DNA from 3 places in the Bacillus sp. MN7755 genome. Region 1 is predicted to be linked to each of the others. Evidence: predicted binding sites of a transcription regulator. Region 1 holds the regulator's gene; each other region holds the start of a gene.

What was found. The regulator LexA, encoded in region 1, represses DNA repair genes until DNA is damaged. The targets are predictions, from matches to a motif close to CGAACATATGTTCG.
Region 2: the regulator LexA is predicted to act here: its motif matches at 3,783-3,796, upstream of recN (DNA repair protein RecN).
Region 3: the regulator LexA is predicted to act here: its motif matches at 2,119-2,132, upstream of uvrB (excinuclease ABC subunit B).

The regions. Positions count from the first base shown of each region.
Region 1 is NZ_BTRL01000007.1:20,717-28,424, forward strand. Features, by position in the region: gene ACYVEC_RS05320 (response regulator aspartate phosphatase) at 1-950, shown strand, start outside; gene ACYVEC_RS05325 (Phr family secreted Rap phosphatase inhibitor) at 947-1,096, shown strand; gene ACYVEC_RS05330 (PadR family transcriptional regulator) at 1,832-2,155, shown strand; gene ACYVEC_RS05335 (DUF1700 domain-containing protein) at 2,148-2,690, shown strand; gene ACYVEC_RS05340 (DUF4097 family beta strand repeat-containing protein) at 2,691-3,497, shown strand; gene lexA (transcriptional repressor LexA) at 3,583-4,203, opposite strand; gene ACYVEC_RS05350 (YneB family resolvase-like protein) at 4,345-5,001, shown strand; gene ACYVEC_RS05355 (DUF896 domain-containing protein) at 5,047-5,286, shown strand; gene ACYVEC_RS05360 (bifunctional metallophosphatase/5'-nucleotidase) at 5,327-6,910, opposite strand; gene ACYVEC_RS05365 (phosphate/phosphite/phosphonate ABC transporter substrate-binding protein) at 7,096-7,708, shown strand, end outside.
Region 2 is NZ_BTRL01000012.1:501,936-509,643, forward strand. Features, by position in the region: gene spo0A (sporulation transcription factor Spo0A) at 1-219, opposite strand, end outside; gene spoIVB (SpoIVB peptidase) at 507-1,805, opposite strand; gene recN (DNA repair protein RecN) at 1,924-3,663, opposite strand; gene argR (arginine repressor ArgR) at 3,931-4,380, opposite strand; gene ACYVEC_RS14780 (TlyA family RNA methyltransferase) at 4,523-5,362, opposite strand; gene dxs (1-deoxy-D-xylulose-5-phosphate synthase) at 5,366-7,258, opposite strand; gene ispA ((2E,6E)-farnesyl diphosphate synthase) at 7,561-7,708, opposite strand, start outside.
Region 3 is NZ_BTRL01000001.1:234,030-241,737, forward strand. Features, by position in the region: gene uvrA (excinuclease ABC subunit UvrA) at 1-64, opposite strand, end outside; gene uvrB (excinuclease ABC subunit B) at 70-2,046, opposite strand; gene ACYVEC_RS01280 (DUF4362 domain-containing protein) at 2,198-2,629, opposite strand; gene ACYVEC_RS01285 (hypothetical protein) at 2,670-3,299, opposite strand; gene ACYVEC_RS01290 (MerR family transcriptional regulator) at 3,296-4,057, opposite strand; gene ACYVEC_RS01295 (hypothetical protein) at 4,158-4,385, opposite strand; gene ACYVEC_RS01300 (hypothetical protein) at 4,433-4,654, opposite strand; gene ACYVEC_RS01305 (hypothetical protein) at 4,674-5,063, opposite strand; gene ACYVEC_RS01310 (helix-turn-helix transcriptional regulator) at 5,075-5,272, opposite strand; gene ACYVEC_RS01315 (YeiH family protein) at 5,568-6,590, opposite strand; gene ACYVEC_RS01320 (LysR family transcriptional regulator) at 6,743-7,636, shown strand; gene ACYVEC_RS01325 (MerR family transcriptional regulator) at 7,688-7,708, shown strand, end outside.

The sequences.
Region 1 (7,708 bases):
ATACAGACTCTTTTATTTATTACTCTCTGTTAAGATTCAGGTATCAAATGTTAAAGGGGAATTTTGAAAAAGGGCTAGAAGGGCTAGAATACATAAAAGGTATGCCAGATGGTTTACTAAAATATTACTATCACTTCTTTAAATTTATTTATGCAACAGAAGTTGGTAACTACAATAGTGCAGAAAAACATCTTGAATCTGCAAGTGATTTATTAGATATGATGTCCGATGAAAAAGAAAAAGCAGAGTACAATTATCGTGTTGCGCTATATAAATATTATATTTCACAACCTACTTTAGCTATTAATTATGCTACAAAGGCTCTCGATTATTTTTCAAGCCATGAAGGCTATGAGACTAAAAAAGGAGCGTGTGAAAATACATTAGGTATGGCTTGTATTACTTTAGAACAATTTGAATTAGCAGAGGAATATCTAATTTCTGCTTTAAATATGTTTCAAAAACTTGATGAACAATCGCTAGTTTTAAAAGTTCGTAGTAATTTAGGAGTACTGTATGCCGAACAAAATTTATCAGATTCAGCTATACGTCATTTAGAAGAAGTATATAAAGCGTGTCAACATACAAAATTGCATTATCAAAGAAGGGTATTATTCCTATTAGCTCGGGAACATATTAAATTAAAACAGCATAATAATGCAACTTTTTATATTAAAGAGGGTTTGAAGGATTGTAATCAAGAATATAGTTATCACTTAAATATTTTGGAGTGTATAAATAATAATGAATCTATAGAGAAGTTAGAGGAAATTGTAAATGAATCACTTTCGTATTTTAAAGAACAAGAATTGTGGAAAGACATTCAAATTTATACCGAACTACTAGCAGGGAAATGGTATAATGTGGGTGCAAAGGAAAAGGCGTGTGAGTATTATCATTTAGGTCATGAAGCGAGAACTTTATTAAAAGAAAAGGGGCGTTTAAAATGAAAAAGATTAAAATTACATTAATGGGTTTAATCGGTATTGCAGTATTATCGTTTGGTTTAAATAGTCCTAGTATTGAAAAAAGTGCAGCACCTACACTGAAACAAGAAAATATTATTTCATATTCAGAACATGGTACAGGAATTTAATAAATAAGAAAATTACCCCCATCAGTTATTAAAGAAATAAATAATTACTAAGCAGTAAAATAGAAAAATAAACAAAGCAAGATGATGACAACATCTTGCTTTGTTCAATTGTGAAAAAATATTGAACTTTAACGGATTTTTGAGAGGTTATTTTAAATAGGAAAGAACAGATAAAAAAATGAAACAAGCCTAAGCTATTTAGGTTTGTTTCATTTTGTGGGGGCACCCACAATCTCACCCACAATTCACCCACAAAATTAAAAAAAGTGATGAATCAGTATGAAACATCACTTTTGTAAAACCTTGATAGATCAACGTTTTTGGCGCAATCTAAAACTTGATGAATTTAGAGGATATATTTAGAACGCAAGTTCACCAATGGGAACGCGATCAATATATGTCTCTATACTAAGAGCTAAAAGGCCTTGATACTACGGTATCAGGGCTTTTTTTATTTGTAGAAAACATAGAGGTTAGTGAAATGCCTGAAAAAAGTGCTCGCAAAATGCCTGGAAAAATCAGGGGGATTATTTAAAAAGCGCGCTAGCTATGAATATAAATGTGAAAATTGTAATAGTATGCTGTGCTCAGTGTGTCATGATGCGGATGTATGTAATGCTAAAATTAAGTATTGGAACATACAGTACCTTGCAATAAATAGTACTAAGTGGTATATTATGGATAAGAAAGGTACCGTGTATTGAACAGTACTGAAATGAGAAAGGGGGACTATCCTTGAACGTTCAGTTTAAAAAAGGTGTGTTAGAACTGTGTGTTTTGGCACTTGTGAAACGTAAGGATTGCTACGGTTATGAACTTGTTCAGCAAATCTCAAATAAATTTTTAATATCGGAAGGGTCAGTGTACCCTTTATTACGTCGTTTAACGAAAGAAGGATATTTTCAAACATATTTAAAAGAATCTACGGAGGGGCCGCCTCGTAAATATTATCAACTAACTGAGCAAGGGGAAACGCAACTGAATTTGTTAGTAACAGAGTGGCGTGATTTTGCAAAAGGCGTACAAGAAATTATTGAAGGGGTGGAATGGGATGAGTAAAGAACAGTTTCTTAAAGAATTATCAAGTCATCTTAGAAATTTACCGGACGAAGAGCGGAAAGATATTTTATTTGATTATGAAGAGCATTTTCAGTTTGGGATAGAAGAGGGGAAAACTGAATCGGAAATAATAAAGGGGCTTGGCTCTCCGAAAGTAATTGCAAAAGAATTACTTGCGATGTATCGCTTCGATGAAATGAAAAAAGACCCATCAACTTCAAATGTGACAAGAGCTGTCATGGCAGCGATTGGACTTAGTTTATTTAATTTTATTATTGTGTTAGGCCCGTTAGTTGCAATTATCGCTTTTATATCTTCCTTTTGGGTCGGTGGAATTGCTAGTGTAGTAACACCATTTTTCGTTATTGGAAAAGTATTTATGGGTACTTTTATATGGTTGGATTTATTCGTTAGTATAACGTTTGTTGGCGTAGGTTTGTTGTTATGTATTATCGCTTATTATAGTACGAAGTGGTTTAAAAGGCTATGCGTACGTTATGTAATATGGAACTTCAAAATGATAAAAGGGGAGTAGATGATGAAAAAAATATTGTTAGTAGCAATCGCTTGTATCATTATTGGAGTAATTGGGATTTCACAAACATATAAAAAAGCAGTACAAACTGCAGAAAAAGGAAACAAAGAAGATATAATCAAAAACGAAACACTAAAAAATATAGAAGTTAAGTTAGATGCTGGGGATATTGTTGTCCAAAAATCGCCTGACTCTTCTTTTTATGTAAAGCAATCAGGAGATACACGTAAACAAGAGGTTCGTATTGCTGAAGATGGTGACACATTAAAAATCATTGGGGAAAGAGAAAAAGGTGCTTCATTTGATTTTTCCTTTTACGATTTTAGGTTTCAAACGTCTACATTGACTCTCCTTGTGCCTGAACGCTCTTACCAAGATGTAAAAGTAAATTCATCTGCTGGACAAATCGAAATAAGTGATGTGAAAAGTGACCGTGTAAGTGTTGAGACACTTGCTGGTGAAGTGGATTTGAAACGTGTAACGGCTAAGAATGTGGAGGGATCTACAAAAGCTGGTGAGCTGAACTTTAAAAAAGTAATAGGGAAAGTGACTGCAAAAACGACCAGTGGGGAAATAAATATTCTAGATCATGATTCTAAGTATAATCTAGAAGCAAGTTCAACTGCGGGAGATGTAGATATTGTTTTATCGGAAAAACCACAAGATGCTGTAATCACCGGGCAAAGTGCTGCGGGAGATGTAACAATTTTTAATGAAGAAAATAAAAACGTAACAATTGGTAATGGGAGTACAAAGATTAGCGGTAAAACTGCTGCGGGAGATGTGACGATTGAAACGCGTTCATAAGAAATAGAATGTATGAAAATCTATCAAAATACAAAAAGAAGATAATTACCGTATATAAATAAGGTAATTATCTTCTTTTATATTCTTAATGTAAATCACGATATACGCCAATTACTTTACCGATAACTGACACTTGTTTTAAAATGATAGGTTCTAATGAAGAGTTTTCCGGTTGTAGACGGAAATGGTCTTTTTCTTTATAGAAACGTTTAACAGTTGCCTCGTTATCTTCTGTTAAAGCGACTACAATTTCACCATTATATGCAGACTGTTGTTGGCGAACAACAACTAGATCTCCATCGAAAATACCAGCTTCAATCATACTATCTCCAGAAATGCGTAACATAAACACTTGATCTGCTCCAGCAACAATGCTAGCTGGAAGTGGGAAGTGATCTTCTACACTTTCAACTGCTGTAATTGGTAATCCAGCAGTAACTTTTCCGATGATTGGAACTTGAATAACAGATTGTGTTTCTGTATCCATTCGGTCATCACCTAAAATTTCGATTGCTCGTGGTTTTGTTGGATCGCGTCGAATGTATCCTTTTTCTTCTAATCTTGATAAATGTCCGTGCACTGTAGAACTAGAAGCGAGGCCGACTGCTTGACCGATTTCACGTACGGAAGGTGGATATCCTTTTTCTTGTACTTTTAGCTTAATAAAGTCGAGAATGTCTTGCTGGCGTTTCGTTAACTTTTCCATGTTTTCTAACACCTCGTTTTCTTTCATTTTTCTTATTAATAAGTATAACATGTGAAAAAACATTCTACAAACATAAGTTCGAACAAAAGGCGAATTTATGTTACACTGAAGGGAAATAATAGTGAGAAAGAGGGGTTCATAATGAATGCAATTATTTATGCACGTGTGAGTACAACAAAAGAAGCGCAAGAAACATCATTATTACGTCAAAAAGATGAATTATTGCATTTAGCGGAGCGCTATCAAATGAATGTTACTAAGGTGATTGAAGAGCAGGCTAGTGGTTATACAATTGAACGTGATGGAATATTAGAAGTGCTAGATACAATTCGAGACGAACAAATTGATGTGCTACTCATACAAGATGAAACGCGCCTTGGTAGGGGAAATGCAAAGATTGCATTAATGCACTGTTTACATAAAGAGGGAATAAAAGTATACACGCATACGCATAATGGAGAATTACAATTGTCGGATTCGGATTCGATGGTATTAGATATTATTGGTATTGTTGAAGAGTATCAAAGAAAGATTCATAATTTGAAAATTAAACGTGGTATGCAACGCGCGGTAGAAAAGGGCTATCGCCCAGAAAATAATTTAAAGAATCGTCATTTAAGCGTAGGACGAGAGAAGAAAGAAGTGCCGATTGAGGAAATTGTGCGTTTGCGCAAGAATGAACTTACTTTCGAAGAAATTGCAGCAACGCTTCGCGGCTTTGGTCATAATGTTTCAAAAGCGACGGTACATCGTAGATATGTAGAGTATACAAAGCAATTGCTTGATAAAGAAGAGTAACTATTGTATGATAATAATCAGTTTTGATTAGAAGGGGGATTCGAGATGCTTAGTCACGAACTCGTTGAACGCATTAACTTCTTAGCGAAAAAAGCAAAAGCTGAAGGTTTAACTGAAGAAGAACAACGTGAGCGTCAATCGCTACGTGAACAATATTTAAAAGGATTTCGTCAAAATATGTTAAACGAACTTAAAGGAATTAAAGTCGTTAACGAACAAGGTACTGATGTTACACCGGCGAAATTAAAAGCTTTAAAAGAGCAAGATAATGCAAAATTAAACTAAAAGATGGGCAAAGCCCATCTTTTTTTATTTATTATATTCGTTAGTTAATAACTTTCCAGTTGTTATTGATTGTTGCTTCTATTTTTTTGTGCTTCAATATATAGTCAGCAATAAGTTCAGACATATCTGTTGGTATGTCTTTTATTACAGGCTTTTTTTGAAACATAAAGAAGTTCCCTCCGCCGCTTGCACGATAACTATTCATAACGACGTCATATTCTTCATCCATATTAAGAGGAGTGCCTTTATACTGTAAAGATTCTACTCTCTCGCCAATTGGTTTGGAAATGTTTAATACGTACGAAATTCCTTCCCACATATCGTAATTATAGTGTTGCGGTTTTGGTTCTATGTAGCTAGGGTTTACGATGATGGTTCCATCTGCTTTTAATATGAAATAAGAAGCAGAGAGTTCGAGAGCATCTTTTATATCCGCTCCAGTTATTCTAAGTACTTTTAATGTATTTGGATAAATATAATTAGAAACGATGTCACGCATTGTTACACGATTAGGGAAACCTGGAGATGTATTATGGAATAAGCTTGTACAAGAAATGGAAACATTAGCTATATCCATCTGTATTTTATTTATGAATTCAATAAAAGGATGGTCTTGCAAACGAGTTTGCATAGCATCTGAAATTCGCATGTCCCCATAGATTAGTCCAATAGGTTGATCGAGCCAATTTTGTGTTTTTTCTTCATAATCGGTAACCAAGGAAAGAATATCCTGGTCCGTCGCAATTCCTCGCACGGGCAATAATTGTGAACAACTCTCTTTTTTTACCCATTTTTGTTTTGTTTTTTCTAATGTTATTGTTACTTTTCCAATGAAGTGTCCATTGCATCCGGTTTGTAAAACTGTTACACCATTTATTGCGGCTTGAGCAATTTCACGGTGTTGGTGGCCTGTTAGTAAAATATCTATGCCTTCAATTTCATGGCACATTGCATATCCTTGGTTTTCACCTGTTAAAACTTCAGTCGGTACCCCGGTTTGTAAATCGCGTTCAAATCCCCCATGATACGCTACGACTAGTAAATCTGGTTTCTCATGTTCGCGAATGTAAGAAACCCAATTTTTTGTAGTTTCTAATGCATCTTCAAATTGTAAGTCTTTAATGTGATGGGGTTGTTCCCAATTGGGAATGTAATGCGTTGTCACCCCTAAAATAGCAATTTTTATATTTGATTCAATGTGTTTTATTATATATGGTTTCCCGAAATAAGGTTCTTTACTGTTTTTATTTAAAATATTTGCTGATAGATACGGGAAGTTTGCAGTAGAAATAGCATTGTTTAATACATCCATTCCATAATTAAATTCATGATTCCCGATAACTGCAGCATCATAACGTAAATAGTTCGCTAATAAAGACATTGGATTTTCCTTATCTTTTTCGTATGTAGCGTAATGGTAAGTAAATGGTGTTCCTTGTATGAAGTCACCGTTATCAATTAAAAGAACGTTTGTATTTTCGGAACGTTCTTTTTTTATAAGAGTAGAAACTTTAGCTAAACCAATTTCCGATTGAGAATTATCTTGGTAGTGAATTGGATAAACAGTACCATGTATATCACTTGTTAATAGGATGTTTAAAGTTACAATTTGATTTGGATTCAATATTATTCACCTTTTCTATTGTTATCTACAAATTAAGCATATCAAATATATGAAGAGAATTTTAATGTGAGTGTATAGAATGTGTAAAGATTCTGTAAATAATCAATTATTTGTAAAAATGTGTGATATATTTCTTCATGTTTATGAAAGGTTATTTTATAACAATGAAAAATGGAGGCATTAACATGTTGAAAAAAGTTTTTGCAATGAGCACAACAGTTGTACTAGCAGCGGGATTATTAAGTGGCTGTGGAACGAAGGAATCAAGCGCAAGTAAAAATGCAGATACGAAAAAAGGGTATGTACCGAAGACTTTAAATGTTCAATTTGTTCCTTCTCAAAATGCAGATACGTTAGAGGCGAAGGCAAAACCATTGGAAAAGCTATTAAGTGATAAATTAAATATTCCAGTAAAAGTTAGTATTTCAACGAATTACAATACAATTGTAGAAGCGATGGCATCTAAGCAAGTAGATGTAGGATTTTTACCCCCAACAGCTTATGTGCTAGCGCATGAGAAAAAGGCTGCAAACGTAATTTTACAAGCACAACGTTTTGGAGTGGACGATGAAACGGGAGCTCCTACAAAGGATTTAGTAGACTTTTATAAATCTGAGTTTGTTGTTAAGAAAGATTCAAATATTAATAGTGTAAAAGATTTAAAAGGTAAAAAAATTGGTTATCAAGATGTAACGTCATCAGCGGGATATGTATGGCCTGCGGCTGTACTATTAAAAGAGGGTGTTGATCCGTTAAAAGATGTGAAACCTGTTACATTAAAAGGTCACGATCAGTCGC
Region 2 (7,708 bases), on a different contig from region 1:
ATGTCGCATTTTCTCTAGTACAGCTAAACCATCTAAATGTGGCATAATAATATCTAAAACAAGTACATCCGGCTGCTTATCTTTTAATAAATTTAAACACTCTTGACCATTATAAGCAGTACCGATTACTTCCATATCATCTTGAGCAGCTACATAACTCTCTAACATTGATACTAATTCTTTATTATCATCCACAAGACATACTTTAATTTTCTCCACAGCTTTTCCTCCCTTACCGAATCGATTCTCCGACATGTGTATCCTTCTAGGCTACATGAATTGTTCGACAATTGTGTGAAAATTCCCTTTTAAAGTTTGTTACTTTCCGATAAAATCACAAAAAAATATGTTTATCGTTCATTTATTCCCTTTCGCAACACATTCCATCATAGAAATACAACGAAACGTTCAACCCTTTTCTTTTATTTTACAACAAAAAACACCTCTTGCGGAGCTTTTACAAAATTTCAACGAATTTTTCAATAGAAAAGCGAGCTAATTATTAATTAGCTCGCTTTTCTTTCTTGATCATAAATGTTAATTCCAGCCTCATGTAACATCCATTCAATATGAACACCATACCCGGATGTTGGATCATTTACAAATACATGTGTAACAGCACCAATTACTTTCCCGTTTTGTACAATTGGGCTTCCACTCATCCCTTGTACGATACCACCCGTTTTTGCTAATAAACGTTTGTCTGTCACTTTTATTACCATGCCTTTTGTCGCCGGAAACTTTTGCGGCACTGTACTAACAACTTCAATATCAAACGCTTCCACTTTATCTTGAGCAATAACTGTTAATATTTTTGCAGGTCCCTCTTTTACTTGATGAGATAGTGCAATAGGCATTGCTTTATCCATTACGCCATTTGTCATATTTGTATTCAATTTGCCAAAAATACCAAATGGACTATTTATTGTAATATTACCAATCACTTCACGATCTGGTGAGAATCTCGCTAATTTCTCTCCTGGATTCCCATGACTACCTCTTTCAATTGATGTAACTGTCGAACGCATAATTTGTCCATCTTCGACTTGAATCGGCTTTTTCGTATCGTTATCAGAAATGACGTGACCAAGTGCCCCATACTTCATAGAATCTGGATGAACAAATGTCATTGTTCCGATTCCAGCTGCCGAATCACGAATATATAAACCAATACGATAAGACGATTCTCCACTGTCTTTTTGTGGTGTTAACTTAGTGCGGATATGTTTTCCATCTCTTAACAAAACAAGATTAAGTGGTTCACCTGTTTCACCACTATTATGAATAAATGGTGCTACATCACTCATTCTTTCAATTGTTTTACCATTAATTTCAGTAATCATATCTCCAATTTGTACACCAGCTGTTTCACCAGGAGATACTTTCCCTTTTTCAGTTTGAATTAAATGATGGCCTACAACAAGTACCCCTTTTGTGTTTAACTTCACACCAATTGATTGTCCACCTGGAATAACTTTGAAATCTTTTAATACTTTCACATTTACTTTTTTCACTGGAAAACCAGCAAGTTGAAACACCATATCTGCTTCACCATTTTGATGAGAATTTACCATAAGTCCTTGTTTTTGTTCATTTGAACTTACTGTAAACACATGACGATCTGTTGATGCAGCTTTAAATACTGGTAATGAAGCTATTTCTGATTGTTGTCCTTCAAAAACAACAAGTTGCTTTGGGGATGAAATAAACGTCCGAAGCGGTTTAAAACACCCTATAAAAACTAAAGAAACAAGGAGAAAAATACCTATTATTTTGCGAAATCTTTCTAATTTCAATTTGTTCACTCTCCTCGCTCCTACCCCACATTCAGCCTCTTGGCTTCACTTTTTAATCTCTCCTTGCAGTGCTTTATTTATAACCGGAAGAATTAAGAAATCATCATTTGAGAAAAAAAGCTATCCATTACTGGATAGCCTCTGCTGTCTGTTTAAAATGATGCGCTTGCGTAAGTAATTCTTTCGCATGTTCTGTCGTTAAATCTGTAATTTCCACACCCGAAATCATTCGAGCTATTTCTGTTACTTTATCCTCCATAGTTAAAACGGTAACTGACGTAATTGTTCGATCATTCGCTACTTGTTTTCGAATAAATAAATGCGAATCCGCCATTGAAGCTACTTGAGGTAAGTGCGTAATACAAAGTACTTGCGAGTTTACTGATACTCGATAAATTTTTTCTGCAATAGCCTGTGCGACCCGACCACTTACACCCGTATCCACTTCATCAAAAATAACAGATGCAACACCTTGATGCTTAGAAAAAATGCTTTTTAAAGCTAAAATAATACGAGATAGCTCTCCGCCAGAAGCGACTTTTGAAAGTGGTTTTAGCGGCTCACCTGGATTTGTTGAAATATAAAATTCCACATGATCGTAGCCATCCGCCGTAAGTCTTACCGGCGCTCCCTCCACAAGAGGCTCTTCAGCATTTCCTTCTCGCTTCATAATTCTCACTTCAAATTTTGTTTTTTCCATGTATAATTCTTTTAATTCCTGATGAATGGCATTTGTAAGATGCTCTGCAAGCTCATGACGCATATTACTTAACAACGTTGCTTCTTTCAGAATAACACTTTCTAATTCCTTTAACTGCTTCTTCGTCGTTTCAATATGAACGTCTTTATTTTCAATCGTAAAAATTTCTTGTTCAATTTTATCAGCATACGCTAAAATCTCTTCTACAGTATTTCCATATTTTCTCTTTAGCATACGAATTTCATTTAAACGCGTTTCAATTTCGTCTAAACGATTCGGATCATATTCCATCATATCGAGCTTTTCTCTCAGTTGATACGCAACTTCTTCTAATAAGTAATAGCTATTTGCAATGGAATCATGATTTTCTTGATACATTTCATCTAAATGTGTAATACTCTCCATTTGTCCCATTGCGCTTCGCACATTGTCTAATCCTTGTCCATCAGCGCTTAACGAACGATATGCATCGCCTAATGCTTTGTAAATTTTTTCGAAATTAGAAATTTGCAATCGTTCTTCAGTTAAGTCATTTTCTTCATCCATCTTTAAATCCGCCTTACGGATTTCTTCATGCTGAAATTGAATTAAATCTAAGCGATGTGCCATTTGTTGTTCATTTTCACTTAATGATTTTAACTGTTTTTTCAACTTCTCATAATCAGCGTATACGTTTCGATATATATCCAATTGTTTAACGATACGATCTCCATCAAAATGATCGAGCATAAATAGATGACGCTCTTCATTCATTAAATCTTGCGTTTCATGCTGCCCATGAATATCAACAAGTGTTTTTCCAATTTCTTTTAATACACTAAGAGTAACCAGTTTCCCATTTACACGACATACACTCTTTCCGTTTGCAGCGATATCACGCTTCAAAATAATCATGCCGTCTTCAATTTCTATATCCAACTCTTCTGCCTTTTCAATACATGGATGCTTATCATCTTCTACATAAAATAGCCCCTCTATCTCAGCTTTTTCTGTTCCATATCGAACAAATTCCGCTGAACCACGGCCACCTACAAGTAAACTAATCGCATCGATAATAATCGATTTCCCGGCTCCTGTTTCACCACTTAAAACCGTTAATCCTTTTTGAAAAGAAATATTTAATGCCTCAATAATAGCAAAGTTTCTAATCGATAATTCCGATAACAATGCCCCATTCACCTCGTTATAAACTAATCCCCTATTAAGGGCTTTTCTCAGTTATTTATTCAAATAGTCATACTATATGTTTGTATGTATAAATTACTTTTCTAACCGCTCCATTGTACCAAACATTTGTTTTACGGGTCAATCCACCTATTTTCTAATTTTATTCAAAGAAAATATTATATTACAATTAAGAATTCACGTTTTTAACCCATAAAAATATCCTGTTCACTTTCCACTTTACAGAGGAAAGCAAACAAGATTTTTTTGTTACAGCATATTTAAGAAACGATCAGAGACAACACCTGTATCTTCAGGTGTACGGCAAATAATTAAGCAAGTATCATCACCACAGATGGTTCCGATGATCTCATCCCACTCTAAATGATCAATAAGTGCCCCAAGTGAATGAGCGTTACCAGGCAATGTTTTTAGCACAAGCATATGTCCTGCCGTGTCTAATTTTACAAATGAATCCACTAGATTGCGTTTTAATTTTTGTAACGGGTTAAATCGTTGATCTGCTGGCAAGCTATATTTATAGCGACCATCATGTAATGGCACTTTCACTAAGTGCAGTTCTTTAATATCGCGAGATACTGTTGCTTGCGTTACATTAAATCCCTCATTACGTAAAATATCAACTAATTCATCTTGTGTTTCAATTTCTTTGTTCGCAATAATTTCCCTGATTTTAATATGGCGCTGACCTTTATTCATACATTTGCACCTCACACTATCTCTTACCATAGTTTAAACATTGGTATACTTCACTTATTTATGTTAACTTATAATTCGTTACTTGTACACAATTGTTTTTACAATCATTATACAATTACAACAAAAAGAGGAACAACATATGTTATTCCCCTTTCCCTTTTTGTTTTAGGACATCATGCGCCTCTGTAACTACTTGCTCAACAGAAACTGGAGAATGATTTTCGCCATTCTCACGTTCACCATGCCATTTCAGATGGATTAAAAATTCAATATTACCATCCCCACCCGTAATTGGTGAGAATGTTAAACCTTCTACGTCGTATCCTTCTTTTAAAGCAAAGTCGACAATCATTTCCACGACAGCCTCATGTACTTTTCGATCCCGAACGATACCTTTTTTCCCAACTTGCTCTCTTCCAGCTTCAAACTGTGGTTTAATTAACGCTGCTACATCCCCATTCGGCATAAGCATTGTTTTTAAAACTGGCAATATAAGCTTTAACGATATAAATGAAACATCGATACTAGCAAATTGCGGTAAACCACGTTCTAAGTCTGCTGGTGTTACGTAACGGAAGTTTGTTCGTTCCATTACGACAACACGCTCATCTTGACGTAATTTCCACGCAAGTTGATTATATCCTACATCTAATGCATAAGATAATTTCGCTCCATTTTGAAGCGCACAATCTGTAAAGCCACCAGTTGATGAACCAATATCTATCATAACTTTATCTTGTAAATCCAGATGAAATGTCTCTAATGCCTTTTCAAGTTTATAACCACCACGGCTTACATACGGCATAACTTGTCCCTTCACCGTAATCTCTGTATCTTGTGGGATTTTCTCTCCTGGTTTATCAAGTCTCATCTCATTCGCATATACAAGTCCGGCCATAATGGCGCGTTTTGCTTTCTCACGTGTTTCTATAAGTCCTCGCTCTACTAATAGTACGTCTACTCTTTCTTTTTTTGCACTCATTTGTTACGCCCTTTTTTGTTTTGATGGAATCATTGTATGAATACGGTCTACAACAGCATCTGTCGTTAAACCAATTTCTTCTAATAATTTTGTTACACTACCGTGCTCTATGAAACGGTCTGGAATACCCATTCGTTCAATTAACGCCCTATGGTACCCGTTCTCAGACGCAAATTCAACTACTCCCGTTCCAAAACCACCGATTAAGCACGCTTCTTCAATCGTTAAAATCGGTATATTTTTTCCTAAGAGATCATGTAAATATGCTTCATCCATCGGTTTAATAAAGCGAGCATTCACTACTTTCACTGAAACTCCAGCCTTTTCAAGACGCTCAGCTGCTTCCATTGCCATTGGTATCGTCGTACCAAATGTTAAAATAGCCGCTTGTGTACCTTCTTTTAACGTTTCCCATGAACCGATTGGAATCGCCTTTAATTCTTCATCCATATGAACACCAAGTCCATTACCACGCGCATAACGTAATGCGATTGGCCCATCTTCATATTGCATCGCCGTATATACTAAATGTTGCCCTTCATTTTCATCTTTTGGCATCATAAGTACCATATTCGGCAAGTGGCGTAAGAATGAGATGTCAAATACGCCTTGATGCGTTTCACCATCTGCTCCTACTAAACCAGAACGATCGATTCCGATGAAAACATTTAAATTTTGGCGGCATATATCATGAACAACTTGGTCATATGCTCTTTGTAAAAATGTTGAATAAATCGCTAAGAATGGCTTCATACCTTGCGTTGCCATACCCGCTGCCATTGTTGTAGCATGCTGTTCTGCAATACCTACATCAATCATACGATCCGGGAATTCTTTTTGGAATTTCTCAAGTTTTGATCCAACAGGCATTGCAGGTGTAATTGCAACGATACGCTCGTCCGTTCTTGCTAGCTTAAGTACTGTTTCACTAACAACAGCACTCCATGCCGGTGCAACTTCTTTCGGTTTAACGAAGTCACCTGATTCAATTTTATAAGGTCCAGTTCCATGCCAAGTTCCAATAACATCACTCTCAGCTGGTTTATAACCTTTTCCTTTTTTCGTAATAACATGAACAAGCACTGGGCCTTTTGTTTTCTTTGCATATTGCAACGTTTCGAATAGCTTTTCATAATCGTGCCCATCGACTGGGCCTAAATATGTAAAGCCTAATTCTTCGAAAAAGACACCGGATACTAGTAAATATTTAAGACTGTCTTTTATTTTCTCTGCTGTCGCAGCAACTTTCCCACCGACTGCTGGGATTTTCTTCAATATATACTCTAGTTCGTCTTTTACCCAATGGTATTTTCCTGCGGTACGTAGACGTCCAAGCACATTGTGAAGCGCACCAACGTTTGGTGCAATTGACATTTCATTGTCATTCAAAATAACAGTCATGTCTGTTTTCTCATGTCCAATATGGTTCAATGCCTCTAAAGCCATTCCGCCTGTTAAAGCACCATCTCCAATGATTGGTATAACATATTCTTTCGTTTTCTTTAAATCACGTGCTAGAGCCATTCCCATTGCAGCAGATAATGATGTCGAGCTATGACCAGTTTCCCATACATCGTGCTCACTCTCGCAACGTTTTGGGAAACCACATAGACCTTGATATTGCCTTAATGTGCCGAATTCTTTTGCACGTCCTGTTAAAATTTTATGTACATAGGATTGATGTCCTACGTCCCATAAAAATTTATCTTTCGGACTATCAAATAATTTATGCAGAGCAATTGTGAGTTCTACTACACCTAAATTAGGTGCAATATGTCCACCTGTTTGAGAGAGCTCTTCAATTAAAAACTTACGAATATCCTCACTCAATCCCTCTAGTTCACTGATAGACATATCTTTCAAAAAACTAGGGTTTTGAATTTGCGTTAGATCCACATGGATCACTCACTTTCATTTCATAATCTGTCAACATGTCAAATATTATAAAAAACATTTACACAAAACAAGAAATTCTCTTTTTTTATGTTTCACCTTGTCCTGCTATTAACCAGTCTATTGCGCACTAATCCTATTATAAACCATATTTCTTGAGGCGATGAAAAAAATAGCCGCTAACACGAAGTGATAACGGCAATGTAATCTACATATATTTTTGCCAATAACAAGAAAAGAAAAACCTTTTCCTACATTTATATCATAAAATGATGAATGACTCAACAAATGAAAACGCTGTTATATTAGTTATTACGTTTTGCAATCAAATCGCAAATAGATAGTAAATATTCATCTTGTAATTGCAAGGAACCAATAGCATCTTTTGCTTTTGCAATTGTTTCTTCTAAAATGTCCTTTGCTCTATCTACAGTAAATAATGTCGTATATGTG
Region 3 (7,708 bases), on a different contig from region 1:
CTATATTTTTTAAGTTATGTGCTCTAGCACCTTTTACAACAATAAAATCCTTGCTCTTACTCACTCTGTTCACCCTTCCGCTTTTAATTCTAATAATAAATCTCTTAATTCAGCTGCACGCTCGAAGTCTAACGCTTTTGCTGCTTCTTTCATTTCTGCTTCCATCTTCGCAATTGTCTTTTCACGCTCTTTTTTCGTCATCTTCTTAGCTGGCGTTGCTTCATATGTTTCCGGCTCTTCAGCAGCTGTCGTTGCACGGATTACATCACGCACGCCTTTTTGAATCGTTTTCGGCGTAATACCATGCTCTTCATTGTAAGCTTCTTGTATAGTACGACGACGTTGCGTTTCTTCAATCGCAATTCCCATCGATCTTGTTATACGATCTGCGTACATAATAACGCGACCGTTTTCATTACGTGCCGCACGACCAATTGTTTGAATTAATGAACGCTCTGAACGCAAGAACCCTTCCTTATCAGCATCTAAAATAGCTACAAGTGATACTTCTGGAATATCTAATCCTTCCCGTAATAAGTTAATACCGACAAGTACATCAAACTTACCAAGGCGAAGGTCACGGATAATTTCAATACGTTCTAATGTTTTAATTTCAGAGTGAAGATAGTTCACTTTAATTCCTACATCTTTTAAGTAATCCGTTAAATCCTCTGACATTTTTTTCGTTAAAGTCGTAATCAATACACGTTCATTTTTTGCAATGCGATCTTGAATCTCTCCTAATAAATCGTCAATTTGCCCTTCAATTGGTCGTATATCGATTGGTGGATCTAAAAGCCCTGTTGGACGAATAATTTGTTCTATTACTTCTGGCGACTGCTCTAACTCATACGGTCCTGGCGTTGCTGAAACGTAAATAACTTGATTCGTTTTCTCTTCAAACTCATCAAATGTGAGCGGTCTATTATCTAAAGCTGATGGCAGACGGAATCCATGATCCACAAGCACTTGCTTACGTGCTTGGTCCCCGTTATACATCGCTCTTACTTGTGGCACTGATACGTGCGACTCATCCATAACGATTAAGAAATCTTTTGGGAAATAGTCTAATAACGTATACGGCGTTGCACCGGCTGGACGAAGTGTTAAATGGCGGGAATAGTTTTCAATCCCTGAACAAAAGCCCATCTCGCGCATCATTTCTAAATCATAACGTGTACGTTGCTCTATACGCTGCGCTTCTAACAACTTGCCATTATCATTTAATTCCTTTAAACGTTCTTCTAATTCTTTTTCTATATTTTCAATAGCGACCTTCATCTTTTCTTCACGTGTAACGAAGTGAGATGCTGGGAAGATTGCTACATGATCACGTTCTGCTAATACTTCACCTGTTAACGCATTTACTTCGCGAATACGATCAATTTCATCGCCGAAAAACTCAATTCGAATACAATGCTCATCAAGTGATGCTGGGAAGATTTCAACTACATCTCCGCGCACACGGAATGTACCACGCTTGAAATCAATATCATTACGTCCATACTGCACATCAACTAGTTCACGAAGCAATTGATTGCGGTCCTTTTCCATACCAACTCGAAGTGAAACAACTAACTCACGGTATTCTTCTGGAGAACCTAAGCCATATATACACGAAACACTTGCAACGATAATTACATCATCCCGTTCAAATAATGCAGACGTTGCTGAGTGACGCAATTTATCAATTTCATCATTAATCTGCGCATCTTTTTCAATAAAAGTATCTGTTTGCGGCACATACGCTTCTGGCTGATAATAATCGTAATAACTAACAAAATATTCAACTGCATTATTCGGAAAAAAGTCTTTCAACTCACTATATAACTGCCCTGCTAACGTTTTATTATGAGCCATAACAAGTGTTGGCTTCTGCACTTCTTTAATGACATTTGAAATTGTAAATGTCTTACCCGTTCCTGTCGCACCAAGCAACACTTGCTTTTTCTTTCCACTATTAATTCCCTCTACAAGCTTCTCTATAGCTACCGGCTGATCACCTTGCGGGGAATACGCTGAGATAATTTCAAATTGATGTTCCAAGGAAAAACCGACCTCCTCATAAAAATCTGTATTATTATTTTACCACGAATGCCCATAAAAAACCTAAAAAAACGAACAGATATTCGGTAAAGTTTTCGACATTATATACACAGAAAAAGGAAGGAGTACATACTTCCTTCCTCTACTAACTCTATTTTTTAGGTACATATAATAAGTCATACCCATTGCTTCTATCTTCATTCGTACAATCTATTAGCCTATAAGTGATTTCTAATTCATGCTGGTCTTTAACAATACTTTTACAACTATCTTTATGTAACCCTTTATTCTCACCAGCAAATTGGTCTTGTCTATTATCTACCACATAAAGTATATCTTTCTCACTATGCTCTAACGTTTGAAAAATCGGATCCCCTTCATGTGTGTAATGTACAATTCTTATTTTATCAACTTCCCCTTGTTCCACATTTAAAACGAATTGCTCGAATTTATCTAGATTGGAAATTCCTGCTCCCTTTACAATGACATCATTCTTCTTATCAATTGTAGTGTTAGGTTGCGAGCATGCTACTAAACTAAAGAGAAATAGACATATAAAACTGGTTCTTTTTCCTATTGTCATCCTCTCCTATAAAAATTATTTGTATACCCAAAAGCTCCTTTCAACTATGAAAGGAGCTTTTCTTTTCTTTTCCTTTCTCCTTCTTCGGAAAAATCACATATGAAAATGAAATAACTGTATCCACTAAAAGTATAATTGCCCAAACTTGGCTAACACGACTCGCTGCTTTATTTAAAACAATCCCCGTTTCTAACCAATTACCCCATTGTTCAAACGGTACAAACCCATATAAGAAGAAAAAGAAAATATGAACAATCACAAATAAACTAAGATGCACTACCCAATTTTTCATTTCCTGCTTCGCATAGGCCATGCCTGTTAATTCTACTTGTTCTTCAATAATAGGCGCCGGTTCATTCCGCCATTTCGCAAATAATTTTTGTACAAATATATCAAGTTTCTTCAAATCCTTTTTCCCGTAGAAGACCGCATACAATAAAATAATTACAGTAATGATTTGAAAGTTAGAGAACTTTCCTGTTTGATAGTAATCCACTACTCCTAAAGTTAAAATAAACACTTCATTTACGAGTAGCACAATCCCCATAATAAAACTCGCCTTTTTCAAACGAAATCCGTAACGCAGTAAAAAGAAACCGATAGCCGATAACCAAAATACAATTTCTGCCCCAATTAAAAAATACCAACGATATTCTGCGAGTATACTCATTTATCCCTCTCCTTTTCATCATAAATACGAAAAGCTTCATCCATATATAGTAAAAGTTCTTCTTCGATTGGATACATGCTCATTTTCTGTGAAGCTTCCTTCGATTTTCTAACTTCCCATAACTTATCTAAAAATGCTTCGTCACCATTAGCCATCTCTAAACATTTCTGCATTAATTTCTTCGTTGCCTCTTGTACCTCATTACTAGCAGCTTCTTTACCATCTTTCATAAAAGTACGTAATTGCTTTAACAAATCTACCCACTCTAAAACATTCGGATCTTCCTCACTCATATTTGGCAAATTGTGAAGCAATTTTTGTTCTTCCTTTGAAAACACTTCATTTTGGAATATTTCACGTATACGAGGAGACTGTTTCGAAAGCTGAATCAATTCAAACATAACTTTCCAATCAAGTTCTCCCTCCACGTCCACCGAATAAACAACTGCTTGTAAAACACGCTCCATTTGATTAAATTTCTTTTGTTCTTCCTGTACAAATCGAAGTTGTTTTTCAAGAGAATCCTTTAAATTCAGCTCACCTTTTACTAACATATTCGCAGTTTCTTTTAACGAAAATCCCATTTCCTTTAAAAATAAAATTTGCTGCAAACGAATGACGTCAGCTTCACTATATAACCGATGTCCACCCTCTGTTTTCCCACTCGGCTTCAATAAATCTATTTGATCATAATAACGTAATGTACGTACCGTAACTCCTGTTTCTCTCGTCAATTGTTGTATTGAAATCACTGCCATCACCTCTTCCACTTCATTATAAAAGATGACGTTACGTAACTTTCAAGTGTTTTGTAAAAAAAATACAAAAAGCTGTTTATACTCTTTGTATAAACAGCTTTTACGGAAATAACCCCTTTTGTACAGCACGACCACAAAATAAAATAAGTGCTCCAACAACAACACTCGTTGCTGTTTTATGATAATGGGCTGATAGTAATAAATAATACGATAAACTTACAGTACCAATCATAATACAAATACTTGGCACTGGATTACGAGAGAAGTTCTGCATTCCCCAAAACAAAGCAAAAATAGCCGTAGCAACACATAATACCGGTAATCCCATCCCAGTTCCCCTTTTTCTATTTATCCCTTACTCAGGCGATACCAAACTTATACACGATCAGCCTCTTTACTATTTCTATATTTCCATTTCGGCCAATAGTTCACAAAGAAATAAACAAACTGCCCTAGTACAAATAACACAAACGGCATACCAGCACTTCCGTAAACTATTAAATTGTACAAACTCCACACAGCTAAACTAATCGTAAAAAATAATCCTACATATTTAAACGCTTTATCTGACTGGAATCTCTCAAACTCATCCTGCATTTTTTCATTCCTCCTATCGCTATGCTCGTTTTCCTACCATAACTCCTATGATGAGACTACCTGCAAATAAGGAACTACATATTATAAGTATCTCTTGCACAGGTATAACAGCCCTGCCTATTGCTTTACTCGCAACAATATAAACAATAAGGAACAGAAATGCGAATACAAATGAGACGTTTACATGCTTTTTTATATTTTCATTTACTCGCTCATCTATATCAGGGAGTTCTTCTTTTTTGTACTTACGCTTTTTGTAATACATATACACTGTCAAAAATACAATTGCTAAAACGTTACTCACTACGAGCGGTAAAATTGGTATAGCTGGATTCATAATACAAACGACAATGTCTCCCAACAGCAATCCAAAAAACGTACCGACATACAACTTTCTAGCATCGTTCATTTTCTCTCCCCTTACTCTAGCGTAAATATTTCTTCCACCTTCACTCCAAAATATTTGGCGATTTTTAGGGATAATTCTAGACTCGGATTGTAATGATGGTTTTCAATCGCCACGATTGTCTGCCGCGTCACTTGCATCGCCTTTGCCATTTCCACTTGTGTTATATGATGTTGCTTTCTTAATTCTTTAATTTTATTTTTCACACCCATAGGCTCCACCTTCAAAAGTAAAGATATCTTTACTTAAATTATAAATATTTTCCAGTTACAAGTAAAGATATCTTTACAAATTTCAGAAAAATGTTTCACTGAATATTTTCTCTAACCAAGTACAAGAGTAATTCAATTTATATCAGCGATTTTTTTAATATATCAGCGCAACTCCGTTTATATAGGCGATTTTCCAAATATATCGACTTACCGACAAATACCGACATCCGTAGCAATATAAGCATAAGAAAGAAGCTGCCCCAAAATATCTTTTGGAACAGCTTCTTCGTCCTACTTACATAAATCCTAATCCCCATACAAGAACGTATCCAAGAACCGATAAGCAAACCGAGCCGATAAGCCCCGCCACAAATGCTTTGCTTCCTAACTTACGGAACGTTTTAAACTCTACATTTAAACCAAGCCCCGCCATCGCCATTGCGATAAGCATATAAGCGATGACTACAATATATCCCGCAACAACTTCTGGAATTACGCCAAGCGAATGCACCGCACTCATCGCTAAAAATCCGAAGATGAACCAAGGAATTGGAAGGTCACGCCACGATCTTTTTTCCTCGCTACCTTCACTCTTACCAAACCATAATCCGATTAAAATCGCTACTGGAACAAGCATTGCGACGCGCGTTAGTTTCACGATAACTGCGATATCTACAGCCGTACTTCCTCCTGGCGCCGCAGCCGCAATTACGTGAGCAATTTCATGCAATGTCGCCCCTGAGAACACTCCGTATCCGTATGGGGATAGGCCAAGCACTGGATATAATAACGTGTAAATAAGCGTAAATATCGTACCTAAAATAGCAATAATTGCGGCACCAACTGCCGTTTCATCATCCTTCGCTTTCACTTGCGGCGCAATTGCCACGACCGCAGCCGCGCCGCAAATTGCTGTTCCGCACGCTGTTAAAATGCCAAGTTTCTTTTCTACTTTAAATACTTTCGTTAGTCCGTATACAACGAAAATTGTAAATGTAATAACAACCGCTGCGATGACCAATACTTTTGGCCCCGCCTTCGCAATATCAACAAGGTTTAATCGCATTCCAAGTAAGATGATCCCAAAGCGAAGCAACTTCTTACTCGCAAAGTTCGTCCCTGCAATCGCATCATGGGGGACTCCAATTGCCGCACGCCAAACCATCCCCATTAGAATAGCAATTACTAATTGTCCCATAATATTTAAAAATGGCAGCTCTGCTAAATATTTCGCCGCAATTGCGATTAATAGTGTAATCCCAATCCCTTGCGAAAATCCAAAGCCCTTCTTCTTTTGTATAACAAGTGTTTGTTCCACTTTGAACCACTCCAATAATCGTATTGGAACATGCATGTTCTTTCTAATTACATTATAAGAGAGTTTTTATAATAAGTTTAATACCAATATTGAATCTCTATCATCAGAAATACTTATGATAAGATGAAAGAAAAACGAAAGGAGCCTAGAACATGAACGTAGATATTTTAAAAATTTTTGTTACGGTTGTTGAACAGAAACACTTCTCTCGTGCAGCGGAATTATTAAATCTTTCACAGCCTGGCGTAAGTATGCATATACGCAACTTAGAAAATGAATTTGGAACTACACTCATTCAGCGCTCCCCTAAGCACGTTCAAGTGACAGAGGCTGGAAACATTTTATATATACACGCAAAGCAAATGCTCTCTCTTTACGAAGATGCTAAACAAGAGATTAACGAACTACATAACGTTGTAACAGGAACCCTTCGCATCGGTGCTAGTTTTACAATTGGCGAATACTTGCTCCCGAAAATACTAGCTAACTATGCGAATGAAAATCCACACGTCGAAGTCCATACCTTTATCTCAAATACAGAAGACGTTTTGCAAAGCCTTCGCTCTAATCAAATTGATATCGGCTTAGTAGAAGGGCAAGTTGTATATGCTGATGTTGACGTTGAAACGTTTATGCAAGATGAAATGAAGCTCGTCGTTCCGCCAAATCATCCATTGCTCCGCACAAATGAAATAAATGAAAGCACACTCCAAGATCAAGTATGGGTATTAAGAGAAAGTGGTTCTGGAACACGTGCTTATAGTGATCGCTTTATTCATCAACACCATTTAAAAATGAAACGATTCTTTACATTCAGTAGTATCCAAAGCGTGAAGGAAGCAGTGAGTGCCGGGCTTGGCATCGCTATACTTTCTGATTGGACTGTACGGAAAGAGCTACTAGCAAAAGAACTATTCCACGTCGAAGTTCCAAATGAGCAACTCATCCGCCCGTTCTCCATCGTGCGCGGCAAATATTTCATTCCATCTAAAGCCATTCAAGTGTTTTTAAATCATGTGGATTCTTTTGCAAAAAAACAGCATTGACCTTCACATTAGTGTGAAGGTTTACAATACATGTAAAAGGAGTGAAACACATTGCGAATTGGAGAATTATCA